Regions from separate parts of the Flavobacterium sp. FlaQc-28 genome, predicted to be linked through region 2. Evidence: riboswitches for the same ligand, from Rfam matches in the RefSeq annotation. Region 2 holds a riboswitch; each other region holds the start of a gene.
The links. Region 2 has a riboswitch for cobalamin ahead of ACHRVL_RS19530 (TonB-dependent receptor). Riboswitches for the same ligand answer to the same signal wherever they lie in the genome.

Region 1: another riboswitch for cobalamin. It lies ahead of ACHRVL_RS18870 (TonB-dependent receptor plug domain-containing protein); the one in region 2 lies ahead of ACHRVL_RS19530 (TonB-dependent receptor).
Region 3: another riboswitch for cobalamin. It lies ahead of ACHRVL_RS01225 (DUF5074 domain-containing protein); the one in region 2 lies ahead of ACHRVL_RS19530 (TonB-dependent receptor).

The regions. Positions count from the first base shown of each region.
Region 1 is NZ_JBIPCM010000008.1:167,453-173,164, reverse strand. It holds gene cobU (bifunctional adenosylcobinamide kinase/adenosylcobinamide-phosphate guanylyltransferase) at 1-51, shown strand, start outside; gene cobT (nicotinate-nucleotide--dimethylbenzimidazole phosphoribosyltransferase) at 178-1,857, shown strand; gene ACHRVL_RS18880 (adenosylcobinamide-GDP ribazoletransferase) at 1,882-2,673, shown strand; gene cobC (alpha-ribazole phosphatase) at 2,658-3,194, shown strand; cobalamin riboswitch at 3,261-3,466, shown strand; gene ACHRVL_RS18870 (TonB-dependent receptor plug domain-containing protein) at 3,494-5,347, shown strand; gene ACHRVL_RS18865 (YncE family protein) at 5,353-5,712, shown strand, end outside.
Region 2 is NZ_JBIPCM010000009.1:57,552-63,263, forward strand. It holds gene ACHRVL_RS19525 (YncE family protein) at 1-737, opposite strand, end outside; gene ACHRVL_RS19530 (TonB-dependent receptor) at 771-2,816, opposite strand; cobalamin riboswitch at 2,920-3,156, opposite strand; gene ACHRVL_RS19535 (homocysteine S-methyltransferase family protein) at 3,332-4,282, shown strand; gene ACHRVL_RS19540 (hypothetical protein) at 4,542-4,868, shown strand; gene ACHRVL_RS19545 (TonB-dependent receptor domain-containing protein) at 4,980-5,712, opposite strand, start outside.
Region 3 is NZ_JBIPCM010000001.1:290,221-295,932, reverse strand. It holds gene ACHRVL_RS01235 (DUF6814 family protein) at 1-38, opposite strand, end outside; gene ACHRVL_RS01230 (MFS transporter) at 52-1,548, opposite strand; cobalamin riboswitch at 1,790-1,983, shown strand; gene ACHRVL_RS01225 (DUF5074 domain-containing protein) at 2,315-3,634, shown strand; tRNA gene ACHRVL_RS01220 (tRNA-Phe) at 3,805-3,877, opposite strand; gene ACHRVL_RS01215 (type III pantothenate kinase) at 3,981-4,715, shown strand; gene ACHRVL_RS01210 (hypothetical protein) at 4,708-5,712, shown strand, end outside.

The sequences.
Region 1 (5,712 bases), on a different contig from region 2:
GATGAAGTTGTTTTAATGGTTTCTGGGATTCCTGTCAAAATCAAAGGATAAAATTCTAATCTTTAAGAGGAAATTCCAAAATTAAAATTCCAAATTCCAACACTATGCCCTACCTTTACTTACATATTCAAATTTCAATTGCATTGGAATTTGGAGTTTAAAAATTGGAATAAAAAAATGAGCTATTTAGATGATATTTTAAAGTCACGTCGTGACACAAGGCATTTTACGACAGATGAAGTCCCTGATGAAGTAATTCAGAAAGCTTTGCAAGCTGGACATTGGGCGCCTTCTGTTGGGCTGACTGATGCGACAAGATATTATATCATTAAATCTAAAGAAGTTAAAACCGCAGTAAAAGAACTTTTTTTAGATTATAACAAAAAAGCCGAAGAACTAACCGATAATCCAGAGCAAAAAGAACTCTACAGATCCTTAAAACTAGAAGCAATTGAAGAAGCTCCTCTAGGACTTATTATTGCTTATGATCGTTCTGTTCTTAATCAATTTACGATTGGAACAATTGGAAGTAACGAAGCTGTAAAATTCAGCTCTGTTTGTGCAGCTCAAAACATTTGGCTATCGCTTACTGAACAAGGTTATGGAATGGGCTGGGTCTCAATTATCAATTATTATCAATTTAAAAAAATACTTGATTTACCAGAGAATATAGAACCGCTTGGGTATTTCTGTATCGGCAAACCAGCAACAAATTATAACAATCAGCCAATGTTACAGCAATTACATTGGAAACAAAAATCTGAAACTCCACTTTGTACTGAAATCGATAAAATACAGAAAACTAATTTTCTTGATTTAGATTTAAAACAACAAAATGACACTGAGATTAACACGGATTTCAGCGCACTCCTTCAAGATAAAATAGATTCAAAAACAAAACCTATTGGCGCTTTAGGAACTTTAGAAACCTTAGCTTTTCAAATGGCAACTGTTTATGAAACCTTAAATCCAAAAATAACAAATCCTGCTATAGTGGTTTTTGCAGCTGATCATGGTATTGCGAATCATGGTGTCAGCGCTTATCCGCAAGATGTTACTCGCCAAATGGTTACCAATTTTCTTGAAGGTGGAGCCGCAATCAATGTTTTCTGCAGTCAAAATAATATTGATTTGTCTATTGTAGATTCAGGTGTAAACTATGATTTTCCTACAAATGCGAAATTGATAAATGCTAAAATTGCAAAAGGAACTCAATCTTTTCTTCATGTTCCAGCGATGAGTGAAACCGAATTGGAATTGTGTTTTGAAAAAGGAAAATCGATTGTTGATACGGTTGCCAAAACAGGTTCAAATTGTATTGGTTTTGGTGAAATGGGAATTGGAAATACTTCAACAGCATCAGTATTAATGAGTCTTTTAACTAATTTACCTATTGAAGATTGCGTTGGAAAAGGAACTGGTGTCGAAAACGAAAAGCTAATTCAAAAGCAAAACTTGCTCAAAAGCGCCATTCAAAATTATTCGGGTCAAGCCGATTTAAAACAGCAATTGGCTTATTTTGGCGGTTTTGAAATTTTACAAATTGCCGGTGGAATGCTCGGAGCATACGAAAACAAAATGCTTATTCTAGTTGATGGTTTTATTTGCAGTACGGCTTTTTTGATTGCTTCAAAAATAAACCCTAACATCAAACACAATGCTGTTTTCTGCCACTGCTCTGCCGAAAAAGCACACATAAAATTACTAAATTACCTTAATGCAAAACCTATTTTAAATCTAGATTTGCGCTTGGGCGAAGGAACCGGCTGCGCAGTTGCTTTTCCGATTTTAAAATCGGCGGAAACATTTTTAAATGAAATGGCTAGTTTTGAAAGTGCTGGGGTTAGCCGCAAGTAAGCTCCAATTAAAAATTTATCTTAAATGAAAAAAGAACTGCATATTTTCTTTACCTGTTTAATGTTCTACACGAGAATTCCTTGTCCAAAAAATATCAATCATGATCCAGATTACTTAAATAAAGCAACACGATATTTTCCATTTATCGGTTGGATTGTAGGAACAATTTCATTTACTGCTTTCTATATCTTTTCTCTTTTCCTATCAACAGAAACAGCAGTTATTTTTGCCATCATAGCTTCTGTATTAACAACTGGAGCTTTTCACGAAGATGGATTTGCTGATGTCTGCGATGGATTTGGCGGAGGATGGACTAAAGAGAAAATACTCATGATTATGAAAGACAGCGCAATTGGAGCTTATGGCGCAATTGGCTTAGTTTTACTTTTTCTAGCAAAATTTAAATTACTGACAGAATCAATTTCACTTTTTACAAACAGCAATTCTTATTTATTAGTTTTTCTATTATTTATTTCCGCTCATTCTGTAAGTCGTTTGGCTGCCATCAGCATTATTTTCACGCATGAATATTCTCGAGACGATGCTTCAAGTAAAAGCAAACCTATTGCTAAGAATCATAGCTGGAAAGAAATTTTCGGGTCTTTTTTCTTCGGATTGATTCCTTTATTGATACTCTCCTATTTCAACTTTAAATTTCTGCTTGCTTTAATTCCTATTTTTATTATGCGTTATTTCCTTGCGAGATATTTCCAAAAATGGATAGACGGTTATACAGGAGACTGTCTTGGTGCAACGCAGCAAGTTTGTGAAGTTGTTTATTACTTAAGCATTCTTTTGATATGGAAATTTATTTAGTTCGTCATACTGAAACGGTCTGCGAGAAAGGAATCTGCTACGGGCAATCTGATGTAGATATTGCAGCACCTTTTGAAACAGTATTCGAAAAAATTGTTTCACAATTACCCTCAGAAGCTCTGATTTTTACAAGTCCGCTAAAACGCTGTGTTACTTTAGCAAAATACATTCAAACAAAAATAAACGCCATTTCATATCAAGAAGACGAGCGTTTAATGGAAATGAATTTTGGCGATTGGGAATTGAAAAAATGGAATGAAATTCCGCCAGAGCAACTAAATCCCTGGATGGAAGATTTTGTAAACGTTAAAGCTCAAAATGGCGAGTCATTTACAGCATTACACGAAAGAGTTGGAGATTTTATAGCCACACTTACATCGAAAAAAATAAATTCTCCAATTGTTATTACGGCACATGCTGGTATAATTAGAAGTATATTATGCCACCTGACTTCATTGCCGTTAAAGGACGCTTTTCAAAATAAAGTCGACTTTGGAGAGGTTATAAAAATCGAATTATAAAGTCCTTTTGTTTGCAGTTTATCCTGAAAACTAAAACAAATTTGAATTATCATTATTTTTAACTTTATATTTGCAGCAAATTAAGGTTGTGTTTTTATTCTAACACATTAAAAGGGAATCAAGTAAAAATTCTTGAGCTGTACCCGCAACTGTAAGCTTTGTTCTAAAAAGAATGCTTGTTGTAAACTACAAAACCACTGCTCGCCCCGGCGAATGGGAAGGTAAACAACAAGACGCAAGCCAGGAGACCTGCCTTTATAACAAAATATCGAGCTCTCGGGAAAAAGAGTGTAGAAATTATGACTTTAAAAATACGTGTTGCTTGCCTTTTCTTATTGTTGTGTCAAAGTATTTTGGCGCAAAAAGATTCTATTAATAACTTGAAAGAGGTTCTGGTTTCTGATGCCAATCTAAAAAAATACTCCAACTCCCAATCGGTTTTAAAACTTAATGATTCCATCATAAGTAAAAATGAAGCTTTACTTACTGATTTATTAAATTTTAATTCTACTCTTTATTTTAAAGAATATGGCCGAGGAATGCTTTCTACAGTTTCTTTTCGAGGAACTACTTCTTCGCAGACTGCAGTAATCTGGAACGGAATTAACATTAATTCTCAAATGAACGGAAGTACTGATTTCAACACCATTTCTGGTTCTGATTATAATTCTGTCAGCGTAAAAGCAGGCGGAGGAAGTGTTATTTATGGCAGCGGCGCAATTGGAGGAACGGTGCATTTAAACAATGACATGAGTTTTTATAAGCGTTTTGAAAATAATTTAAGACTGGATTATGGCAGCTTCAACACGATTGGAATCAATTATAAAACTAATATTTCTAACGAAAAATGGAGCGCTCAAATTGGTTTTTCTAAAAACAGCTCGACAAACGATTATAAATATTTAAATCGATATACTTGGAGAGGCGAACAGCGCTGGAATCAAAACGGACAATACGACGTTATTACAATGAATGCTAATGTGGGATATAAAATTAATGCCAAAAACAGCTTAAAATTATATACTCAAACTTCAAATACAGATAGAAATACTTCTTTAATTACTGAAACGGAAACTAAAAGCAAGTATGTAAATGGTTTCAATAGAAACTTATTAGAATACGACGGTAATTTTGGAAAACTAACTGCAAATTTCAAAACAGCGTATATTTTTGAAAACTATCAGTATTATGCTGATAATTCAAAAAATCAATATACGTACGGAAAAACGGAGAGTTTTATTTCTAAAGCTGATTTAGGTTACACTTTGTTTAAGTCGACTCAGATAAATGGAATCATAGATTATAACCGAACAAAAGGTTACGGAAGCGGTTTTGGAAATAACACTAGAGAAATTGGTTCGGCTGCTTTACTTATAAAACAAGATTTCTCGACTGACTGGAAGAATGAATTTGGGATTCGAAAAGAATTTACAGACAATTACAAATCTCCTATTTTATTCAATTTTGGTTCTACTTATCAGTTTAGCAAATTATATCAATTAAAACTAAACTTATCTCGAAACTTCAGAATCCCAACTTTCAATGATTTATATTGGGAAGAAGGCGGAAATCCCGATTTAAAACCAGAAAGCTCTTATCAGGCAGAAATTGGAAACGTTTTTACTTTTAAAAACATTTCGCTGACACAGACTTTTTATTACATCAAAATTAAAGATCTACTGCAATGGGTTCCAGGTTCAAACGGCATTTGGACACCTCAAAATAGAGACAAGGTTAATAGTTATGGTGCCGAAACTCTGCTGAGTTGGAAAAAACAGTATGGCAAAAATATTTTTGGTGCAAATGCTTCTTATGCTTACACTGCTTCTAAAGACGAAGAAACCAAAAAACAGCTTTTCTTTGTTCCATTTAATAAAGTTACAGGTTCCGTTTCTTATTCGAGAAATAAAATCTCTGCTTATTATCAATTTTTATATAATGGATTTGTTTATACCAGAGCAGATAACAATCCAGACGAAATCATAAAAGATTATACGTTATCAAATATCGGAATCGATTATGATTTTAAATTTCTTGACTCCTTCAAACTTGGCGTTCAAGTATTAAACATCTTCAACGAAAATTATGAAAGTCTTGAAGACAGACCTATGCCTGGTCGAAATTTCAACATGTATTTAACTCTAAAATTTTAATATTTATGAAACTTAGCAAATTACTTTTAATAGCACTAAGTGTTTCCTTATTTGTGTCTTGTTCTAATGACGACGACCAGCCAAAAGGAGAATACGACAATGGATTTTTCATTTTAAATGAAGGAAGTACAGGACAAGGAACTGTTTCTTTTTCTAGTGATAATTTTAGCCTTTTTACAAAAGATGCTTACACTGCAGCAAACGGATCAGATTTACTTGGAAAATATGCTCAAAACATTTTCTTTAACGGAGATAGAGCTTACATCATTGCTGGTGGTTCAAATGTTATAAATGTGGTAAACAGATATACTTTTAAATTGATCGCTAAAATCGACAGCGGACTTGCTAATCCAAGATATGGCGTT
Region 2 (5,712 bases):
TAATCGCCGCGAGAGCTTACATACAAATCTCCGTCTTCGTCAGCTTCAAGTCTGTGCAGATTTATGGCAACATCAATATCTTTTATTTTGGTAAAAGTTTTTAGATCGATTACAGAAACGGTTCTTTCGTAATTTGGCGGACTATATCCTCCTGAATTGGCAACATAAAGTTTGTTGCCCACAACAGCCATTTCTTCGGGCTGACGGCCTACTTTTACCGTTTTTGTGATCGAAAGCGAAGTGGTGTCGATTTCGGCAACAAAGCCATTTGGAGAATTTTCTCCCAATTGTACTTCGCCGTCATAGGCGCTTGCGTAAGCTTTTCCGTTGGCAAAAGTTACATATCGGCAATTTTTGATGTCAATTACTTTAAGGCGTTTTGCGGTAACCACATCCATAACTTCAATTTTGTTTGAGTTGTTGATAACGGAGTATAATTTTGAACCGTAAATACCAATATCGTTTCCTACATCGCCTAGACCTAAAGTGGCATCAGGATTTGCTTGACCGTAAACATTACGCTTGTAACTTCCGGTTTCGTAATCGTAATAATCCAATGAAGCTTTATTCATGTTCATATTCCCCTCGTTAAGAAGATAAAAACCTTGTACGGTTGTAACAGTTTCGGGCGGTAAAACTTCTACTTCTTCAGGAATAATAGGGTCGTCTTCCTGACATCCTTGAAGAGCCGCTGCCGCAAAAGCGAGTAAAAGCCAAAATTTGAAATTTGTTTTCATTGCTGAGAATTTATTTAGTGTTGCTGTTTTATTTTAAAAGTTTAGAGAAAGGCTTAATCGATAATTTCTTCCTGGCATAGGAAAATTGAGTACCACATCATAATATTGATTGAATAAATTATTGACTTCACCGCTTATTTTTACAGGGATTTTTGAGAACTTTCCATTCCAAATAAGAGCCATATCACTGGTGTACCAAGGCTTAACATAATTAACAGGAATGTTTGCTTTTTGACTGTAACGCTCGCCGGTATATATAAAACTGTAGTTAAGATTCCATTTTTTCCAGTTGACAGATGAGGTTATTGTACCGCTGTTTTCTGGTGTATAAGGAATTTGATCGCCGTAAGTTGTGCCTTTTGCAGTAATATCGATTGCTTTTTGATAGGTATAGCTTAAACCTAAATCCAGAAATATTTGCTGCGGGAATTTAAAAACGAAATTGGTGTTTAGTTCTAAGCCGCGAATATCGACTTCGCCCAAATTCATCATTGTCCATCTAAAAAGGTTAGATGACGGCATTGCGATAATTTTATCTTTTACTCGATTGTAATATACATCGGCTTGAAATGATACCGATTGCAGCATTTTTTTAGGCTCAATACTGTAAGTAGTTCCCACATCGTATTGCGTTGTAAATTCTGGACGCAATGAACTGTTGCCTATAAAAGTGTAGTACAAATCATTGAAAGTGGGCATTCTAAAAGACTCTTTGTAAAACGCTCGAACTCTGAAATTCTTTATCGCAAAAGGTTGATAAGAAGCCGATACAACCGGGCAGAAAACATGCTGACTATCGCCTTGCTGATAATATTTAACCTGTTCATCGATATAAGCTCCAAGTAAATTAGCTTGAATATCAAGTCGGTTCCAATGCATTTCGCTGGAAATAACGCTTAAATAAGAATATCGGGTAGGATAGGGAAAACGGTATAAATTAGCATCAAGCGTATTAATGGAGAAATCTGCTGCAAGCGACATTTTCCACCAATCTTTTATAGCGTAGAGATTGACAATCGAAGCGTAAAATTCGTTTTGATAATATTTATTGTCCAATGCACCTTCAAGAGTTTTATAATCAGGATCGATATAACGGCTGTAGTCTCTGCTGAATTTTACATTAGTAAGCATTTTGTGTTTTTCGAAAAAGGAATTTTCTACAGAACCATGAATAAAAAAATTGCGATCCCATTGCCTTTGCACATGTTCGTATCTATTGGCTAGAATTGCGCCCGGAAGTCCTCGTTCAGAATCGTAATAATAGGCCTTGAAGTTGGCAAGAGCATTTGAACCAAATTTGGTGTGCAGGTTCAATTCAGCCCGAAGTGCGGTTATATCTCCGTTTTGGCGAACTGCAGTTGTATCATAGCCGTCTTTTTTCTGATAGCGGTATTTGTATTTTCCATCGGCTTTAAGCCATTCAATATTTGAGGAAAGCGCTGTTCTGGAAGTTAATTTTTGCTGATAAAGAACAGAAGGATTTACTAATCCAAAAGATCCAGTTTTAAAAGAAGTTCTAATATTTGTAGTTTTACCCGATTCGAAAACAGGAATTTTTGTTTTTAGTAAAAGCGTACTTGAAGCGAAAAAACCTCGTGCAGGCTGAAAAATAGTCGATTTTTGACCATTATAAAGTTCGATAGCTTCAATATTGTCCAAAGAATATTTTCCTAAATCGACTTGACCGTTTTGCGCATTTCCAACCGTCATTCCGTCATAAAAAACTGCCGTATGAGCGCTTCCTAAACTTCGAACGTTTATGGTTTTTAAACCGCCGATTCCGCCATAATCTTTCAATTGGACTCCCGAAAAATAACGAACAGCATCCGCAACCGAAAGACTGTTTAGTGCTTCAAGCTGTTTGCCTGATAAGATCTGAACAGGCATGGGCGATTCGATCCTAAACTCGCGTTTGCTTGCGGTTAGAATAACTTCTTTTAACGGAAGTGGTTTTAAAGAGTCCAGCTCTTTGGTTTTAGGATTATCCTGTGCCATAATCGGATTTATAAACAAAATCCATAATAAGGCACATAATCCACAATGCAGCAGGCCTGAATGCCTGTTTTTACATACGTGCATAACAAAATGGTCTATTTGTAACAAATAGTTTTAAACGGAAAAAATGAAATCAAATGTTTAGTTTGATAAATGTGTTTGTTTTTAAAACTCTGGTCCACGAGAGTTTAAAATGATATGCAGTGGCAGGTCTCCTGACTTATTCCCATTTTGAGCCGCCTTCCCGCATTAGAAAAATGCAGTGGCAAAAGATTTGATTTCGAAAACTAAAAAAAGCTTTCCTAATCTGTCAAAATGTTGCATGGAATTTACAGTAACGGGCTTGTTCAGGATTTGCACCTGATTCCCTCTTCGTTAACTGCACTTGAAAAGTTGCAGCTAAACCATTGCGGGTGCAAAAGTAAATAAACTCTTTATGGTTATGGTTATGTTTTTGAAAAAAATGCTGAAAAGTGTTTTTGAAAAGAAAAGTAATTGATTTTACTTTTGTTTGATTTTTTATTTTGAGAAATCGAGATTTTGTATATTTATAGTGTTATTTATTTGATTATTAATTGTTTGTATTTAATGAAGTGGAGATGAAAAAGACTAAAAATACGCTGCCAAACGAATCTGAAGATTTGTTTTTGACTGATGGCGGACTCGAAACAACATTGGTTTTTCTAGAAGGTTTTGATCTGCCTTATTTTGCTGCCTTTGATATATTAAAAGATCAAAAAGGATACGACAGTATGAAAAATTATTATTCGCGTTATTTAAAAATTGCCGAAAAGTATAAAACAAATTTTATTTTAGAAAGTCCAACTTGGCGGGCAAATCCAGAGTGGATTGAAAAAATTGGTTATCCAAAAGATTCCTTATTTGAGTTGAATAAAAAAGCAGTTTCGCTTTTAACAGATTTAAAAATAGAATTTTCGAATTCCATAAAATCAATTCTTATAAGCGGCTGTATAGGTCCTCGGGGCGACGGTTATGTGCCGGATAATTGTATGAATGTTGAAGAAGCGAAACAATATCATTTGGCACAAATAAAAGCTTTTAGTCAAATGCCGGTTGATTTTGTATCGGCGCTTACCATGAATTATATCGAAGAAGTGATAGGTATTGTTAAAGCTGCCGAAACTGTAAGTTTGCCTGTAGTTATTTCGTTTACTGTTGAAACTGACGGGAAACTGCCAACCGGAATGAGCTTAAAAGACGCAATCGAAAAAATAGACAAAAGCGTGAATGTACCTCCGTTGTATTATATGATAAATTGTGCGCATCCTACGCATTTTGTAAACGAACTGAAAACGAATGTAAATGAAAATTGGATAAAAAGAATAAAAGGTTTTCGAGCAAATGCATCTTGTAAAAGCCACGCCGAATTAGACGAAGCCACAGAATTAGACCGAGGAATTCCTAAGGATTTGGGTAAAGAATACAAAAAATTAAAAGATACTTTTAGTCATTTAAATGTATTTGGCGGCTGCTGCGGCACTGATGAAGAACATATCCACGAAATTGTAAAGCAATTGAAAGTAGTTTAAAACAGCTTTATAAATCTAAAACTTAAATAATTTGCTCTTTGATTGCGGTATGTTTTAACACATAGAAGCATAGATTTGTTACTTTAAAAAAGGCGTTTTACTTGCCTAAAACACACATAAACAGCTATGTGAAAGAAATGAGTTTCTTTTTGTCTCCTTAAATTAAGCCTATAAAATCTATGTTTCTATGTGTTTAATTTTTTTTGATGTTACCATATAAGATAACCACATTTTGAAAAAAAACATCAAAATTTGAATTATGATAAAAAGTAATACAGAAAAAATAATGGCAGTAAAAGAAACTAAAAGTTTAGAAGAGATAAAACAGTATTTCAGTGTTTTAAAAAAATCAAGCGACAATAACGAAGAATGTAAAACAGAAATCAAGTTTTCAACTTATTATGAGCTTGGATGTATGATTAATAATATGCTAAAATTGTGTGTTTTGGGGCTTGACAATGATAAAGATTCCTCAATTAATGTTGGATTAATTTTAGAACACATTATCGAATTATTTCCTTTAGACGAATTTGAACTGTTAGATAAAATCAATCAACAGTTTGCTGGAGAATCTTCACTGGTTTAAAAGTTTTTGTAAAAAAAAAGCGTTGCAGCTATTTGTTTAATTTCGGACTTCAAATCAAACTAAAAACAAAAAGCTCCAGATTTCTCTGAAGCTCTGTTTTTATTGCTGTAATTAGTTTATTCTATTTCTTTCGTCTTCATTTCCAAAATCACGCTGTTTTGATTTAATGTTTTGATTGCCAAATTTATAACTTAATGAAATTCTAAAACCTCTAGTGTCTCCATAACTTTTTATATTTGTTTTTATTCCGTTTGAAGTGTAGGTAATTAATGGTTTTTGTGCATTTAATACATCTTCGGCTAGAAATGTAATTGACAAGTTTTTTTTGAAAGTGAGCATTTTAACCGAGATGTCTAAAATGTTCAGAGTCGAAATATTAAAAATTTGATAACGTCCAGGAAGCTGTAAACCGTAATTTAATCCAATAAATACTGTTTTGCTATTGTTTATAGTAAAGTCATTATTGCTGTAAATATATCCGTTGTATCCATCTATAGAACTAATGAAATTTGTTCTTGATTTTACATTTTGATAGTTTAAATTAAAACCAGTAAAACTGTTCCACCAAGAATATTTATTGAAGTTGTACGAAGTCGAAAAACCTATTTGATACGTATTGGCATAGTTTAACGGCATTCTCTTGGTGCTGTTTGTTTCAGGATCGATGATAGATAATTCCTGCCCGAAATCTGAAACCTGAGAAAAATACACAGAGTTAACCCATTTTTGATTTCGGATAAACGAAAATTCAAAATTATCAATTAACGAAGGTTTTAAATATGGATTTCCCTGCGAATAAGAATAAGGACTTGTTTGAATTACAAAAGGATTTAAATACTCAAAC
Region 3 (5,712 bases), on a different contig from region 2:
ATCCATAAAACACCTAAAATTTGTTTAATCGCATTCATAAATAGTGGTTTATTAAAGGTGGTTAGTTTTGTTTTTGTTGTCAATATAAATCATTCCAATTACAAAGGATATAGAGGCAATAATGATTGGATACCAAAGCCCGTCAAGATAAAAATCGCTTTTTCCTGCTGCTTTTGAATGTGTTACAAAATAGGTCGAAATTGCAGGAAGCAGACCGCCAAAAATTCCATTTCCTACATGATAAGGAAGAGACATTGAAGTGTACCTGATTTTAGTAGGGAACATTTCGACTAAAAAGGCAGCGATTGGACCGTAAACCATAGTGACAAATAAAACTTGAATGAAAACCAGAAAAATTAAAGTCCATTCATCGCTTGAATTGATAGTAATCGAAATACTGCTTTGAGATTCTTTTTTATCAGCAAAATCAGTTTTCTTTTCAAAATAAGAAGTTCCGTCAGTATACGTCTTAGAGATTGTTGTTATTGTATTGTTGCCGGCTGTTGTTTCAGTGTTTTGCGTTGTTTTTTCGATGATTTCGGTTTTATAGCTTACATCTGTCGTACTGTACATCATTTTGTAAATTGGTCTGTAGAATAAAATTGCCAAAAGCATTCCAGTCATCATAATGTATTTTCTCCCCACCTTGTCGCTCAGCCATCCAAAGACAATAAAAAATGGTGTTCCTATTAATAAAGCGATTCCTAATAATCCATCGACTTGTGAAGAGTCAATATTCATAACCGTTTTCATGAAACTCATAGCATAGAATTGTCCAGTATACCAAACAACACCTTGCCCCATTGTGGCTCCAAATAAAGCCAGCAAAACAAACTTTAAATTATACCTGTTTCCAAAACTTTCTTTTAGTGGATTTGCGCTTGTAGTTCCTTCCTTTTTAGCTTTAGCAAAAACAGGAGATTCGTCCATATTTTTTCTAATTAAATAGGATACGCCAACCATTGCTATCGAAACCCAGAAAGGCACACGCCATCCCCACGAATCAAAAGCTTCGTTTGAAAGCACATTTTTAGTTGCCAGAATTACCATTAATGAAATAAATAAACCTACCGTCGCAGTGGTTTGAATCCAAGAAGTCCAATATCCTTTTTGGCTTGCTGGAGCATGTTCTGCAACATAAGTAGCCGCACCTCCATATTCGCCGCCAAGTGCCAGGCCTTGCAATAAGCGTAAAATTAAAACCAGCAAAGGAGCTAGAAAACCAATTGTTTCATAACTAGGAATACAGCCAATTAAAAATGTAGAACCTCCCATTAATAATAAAGTAGCCATAAAAGTGTATTTACGGCCAATAATATCACCAAGTCTTCCAAAAAATAAAGCTCCAAAAGGACGAACAACAAATCCGGCGGCAAAAGTGGCTAAAGTTGATAAAAATGCTGCAGTAGGATTGTCGCTTGGAAAAAATTTGGTTGAAATTACGACGGCTAAACTTCCAAAAATATAAAAGTCATACCATTCAATCATTGTTCCCATTGACGAGGCTGAAATTACTTTCCAAATGCCTTTAGTAGAAGTTTTACTCATAAAAAACGCTCTGTGTTTTTGATAATAAATAAAAAGTTAAAATACGATTTTACGAATATATAAGATATTTTTTTATTCAGTCAATACTTTTTTAACAAAAACAGTTTAATTGTTGGCTTTCTGTTTTTTAAATTGGTTCGCACTCAATAATTTTAAATTATTTCAGATGACAGATGCTCTGAAGGCTTTAGTATAAAGAAGTATTGCGTTTTTAAGAAAGAAAATATTAGTTTTGCGGCTCAAATCTAAATCAGAAGATGGTTGTCATATTCAAGAAATATTGACATTAAAAGGGAATTTGGTGTAACTCCAAAACTGTCCCGCAGCTGTAAGCTCATTAACTGAAACCCTTTAATACGTCACTTTTCATTTTTGAAAGGGAAGGCTGGGTGTAGGGAGCAAGTCAGAAGACCTGCCATTTTTATAGTAATAAATAGCTTTCGGGGATTGAAGCTTGAATTAAGAACGATACTTTTCACTCTGCGTGACAATAGTATTGTTTGATTATTCTATTCTCGTAAGCCAAAAATAGAGTTTATGAGATTTTTTTCTGCAAATATGATATCGTAAAATAATTTTCTTTTGGGATTTTCCTTTTCGATGTATTTTATTTCTTCATTAAAAAAAATCATTAAAACGTATCGTTTTACAAGGTGTTTTGCTTTTTAAACAAAAGCAGGTAGAAGTTTGTTTTTATAGAACTTTTGTTAAATGCGGGGTGTAAATCGACTTAAAGGCTTAAGTATATAATTTTAAATATTTAATAATGAAAAACCAATTTTTTTCCAAGCAGTTACTTGCAATTGCTTCTTTGATGATGTTAATAGTTTCGTGTAATAATGATGATGATTTTACAGCGCCTCCAGTGATAAAAGGCGAACAGTTGTTGAAAGATACTTTAACCATTGGGGAAACACTAAAATTAAGTTCAAAACTAGCAGATAGAAATAATGTTTCCTTCGAATGGGCTGTAGATGGGAAAGTGGTTGGATCTGATTCTACTTATGTTTTCAAACCAGAAACAAGAGGTGATTTTAAGGTTGTCATGACGGCCAAAAATGGTGGAGGACAAGTATCATTAACATACGATGTTCATACATTTGGAGCTTATGAAAATGGTTTTTTCATGATTAATGAAGGATGGTTCGGTCATGGAACTGGAACCGTTGGTTTTTATAGATACGATACAAAAGCAATAGAAGACAGTGTTTTTGTAAAAGTAAATCCAGATAAAAATTTAAAACCAGAATCGTCTACATTAGAATTTGGAACCATCTTTAATAAGAAATTATTTTTAGTTTCTAAAGCCGGCGGACCAGTTGTAGTGACAGATGCTTATTCGCTTAAAGAAGAAAAAAGAATTCCGGCTCAAGGCGGAAATGACTGGCGTGCAATAGTCGGAATTGATGAAAATCAAGCATTGCTGACTTCTAGTAAAGGAATATTTAAGCTTAATCTGAATACAATGGCATTGAATGGACAAATCGAAGGTGTTACAGGTCAGGTAGGAGATATTATTAAGGCTAATGGTTATATTTTTGCTTTATCTGCTTCAAAAGGAGTTGTTGTTGTTAATGCTTCAACATTAACAGTCGAAAAAACGATTCCAGGTATGGTTCTGGGATTTGCTGTTACAGATGATAAAAAAGTATGGGCTGCGGGAGGTAAAAATCTTATCAGCATAGACTCTAATACTCTTGAAGTAAAAGAAATTTCACTTGGTTTTCAAGCTAATGGAAGCTGGGGAGCTTGGCATCCGGGGTCGATTACGGCGGCTAAAAATAATGTTTTTATTGCTAAAAACGGAAGCTGGAGCGGAGGTAAAGAAGTTTATAAATATAATGGCACAGCAGCATCGTTGACAGCACCTTTTATTACGTTAACAAATTCAAATATATTGTACGGTGCAGGAATAGGTTACGATCATAAGAAAAATGTATTGATTGTAAATACAGTAAATGAAGGATTCGGCACTAATTTCGCGATCAATAACCTTTATTTGTTCAATGCTGATTCTGGTGCTAAAACAGGAACAGTAAGTTTTTCAGGATATTATTTTCCTGCGGTTTCTGTGTTTCATCAATAAGTTTTTTTGATTTTAACCGCAAAGAGCGCTAAGATTTACGTAAAGGTTCGCAAAGTTTAATGTATAGCTTTGTGAACCTTTGCGTTTTTTTTACTTTGTGTGCTTTGCTGTTAAATTTTTAATGAAAAGCATTAAAAACAAAAAACCCGAATATTACTATTCGGGTTTCGTGGTACCTCCAGGGATCGAACCAGGGACACATGGATTTTCAGTCCATTGCTCTACCATCTGAGCTAAGGTACCGTGCTGTGCACATTGCGGGTGCAAAGATAGAATCATTTTTCGTTTATCCAAAACATTTTAAAAAAAAAATCAATTCGTATCTTCGCAGAAACAAAAAGGAAATATGATTTTAACTGTTGATGTTGGAAATACTCGAATTAAAGCAGCTGTTTTTGAGGGAACTGCTGTTTTGGAGAGTTTTGTTTTTGAGAAAAATGAGCTCGAAAAAAAAATTAAAAAAATTTTAGGCAACTATCAAAAATGCTCAGATTTAGTAGTTGCCTCAGTAGGCAATGTCGAAAAACAATCCTTTTTGATTTTTGAAAAGCAGTTAAAGGTTCATTTTTTTACTCACGAAGATAAATTTCCTTTTCATAATAAATACGCAACACCAAAAACTTTAGGAATAGATAGGATGATTTTGGCAGCCGGAGCAACTTTGCAGTTTCCTAAACAAAATAGATTAGTGGTTGATGCCGGCACTTGCATAACCTACGATTTCATCGACGAAAATGATAATTATTTGGGCGGAGCGATTTCTCCGGGACTTCGTCTGCGTTACGAATCTTTGCATAATTATACAGCCAGACTGCCTTTGCTGAGTTTTGAAGAACCAGATCAATACATAGGAAATACCACAATGCAGGCGATTCATTCAGGAGTTGTAAACGGCTTCGTCTATGAGATTGATGGTTTTATCGATGAATATCGCCGAAACTTTTCAAATTTTATAATAATTTTAACGGGAGGAGATGCAGAATTTTTGGCTAAACGATTAAAAAATACCATATTTGCCAATTCAAATTTCCTTTTGGAGAGTTTGAACCAAACATTTCAATATAAAATCAACAATGATTAAAAAAATTATAATAAGCGCTTGTTTGCTTATATCGTTCGTTTCATTCGCTCAACAAGGTACTGCTTCTCCATATTCTTTTTATGGAATTGGTGATACTAGATTTAAAGGAACTCAGGAATTTAGGTCTATGGCAGGAGTTGCAGTTGAACAGGATAGTATTCACTTGAATATTGAAAATCCTGCGAGTTATGCAAGTTTGCTGCAAACAACATTTACAGTTGGGGGATCGTTTGGAACTTCTACTCTAAAAACAGATACAGAATCGGCAAAAGCACAAAGAGCCACTTTTGATTATTTGGCGGTTGGAATTCCAATGGGAAAATTTGGAGCTTCATTCGGTTTAGTTCCGTTATCTTCAGTTGGATATAAAATTTTAAATGATAATACAGCCACTCCTGGAGCAACAAGTACTCAGCTTAGCGGTAAAGGTGGTGTAAATAAAGCTTATATTGGTTTAGGGTATAAAATTAAACGAAATTGGAATATTGGTGCTGACATGCAGTATAATTTTGGAACCATTAAAACAACAAGTGTAGAAGCTATATCGGGTGTGCAAAATTCAACTACAGAGTTAAATACTTCTGAATTATCTGGTGTGAATTTCAATATTGGTACAATGTATCAGACAAAGATTTACAAAAAAGTTTCGTTGTTTACGAGTTTGAATTACACTTTTGCAAGTACATTAAGATCTAATAATACTAGAGAAATTACAGTAAGTGGTGATCCAGATCCTTATGTTTATAATCCAGATGCAGAAGATTTAAAACTGCCAAACAAGTTAACTATTGGAGCTGGTATTGGTGAGGCTAGAAAATGGTTAGTAGGTACTACAATGGCTTTTCAAGGAAATGGAGAATTTGCAAATTATTACAACGCAAACCCAAATGTTCGTTATGAAAAATATGCTAAATATGCTGTTGGGGGGTATTTTATTCCAAACTATACTTCATTCACAAGTTATTTGAGCAGAATTACTTATCGTGCCGGATTGAAA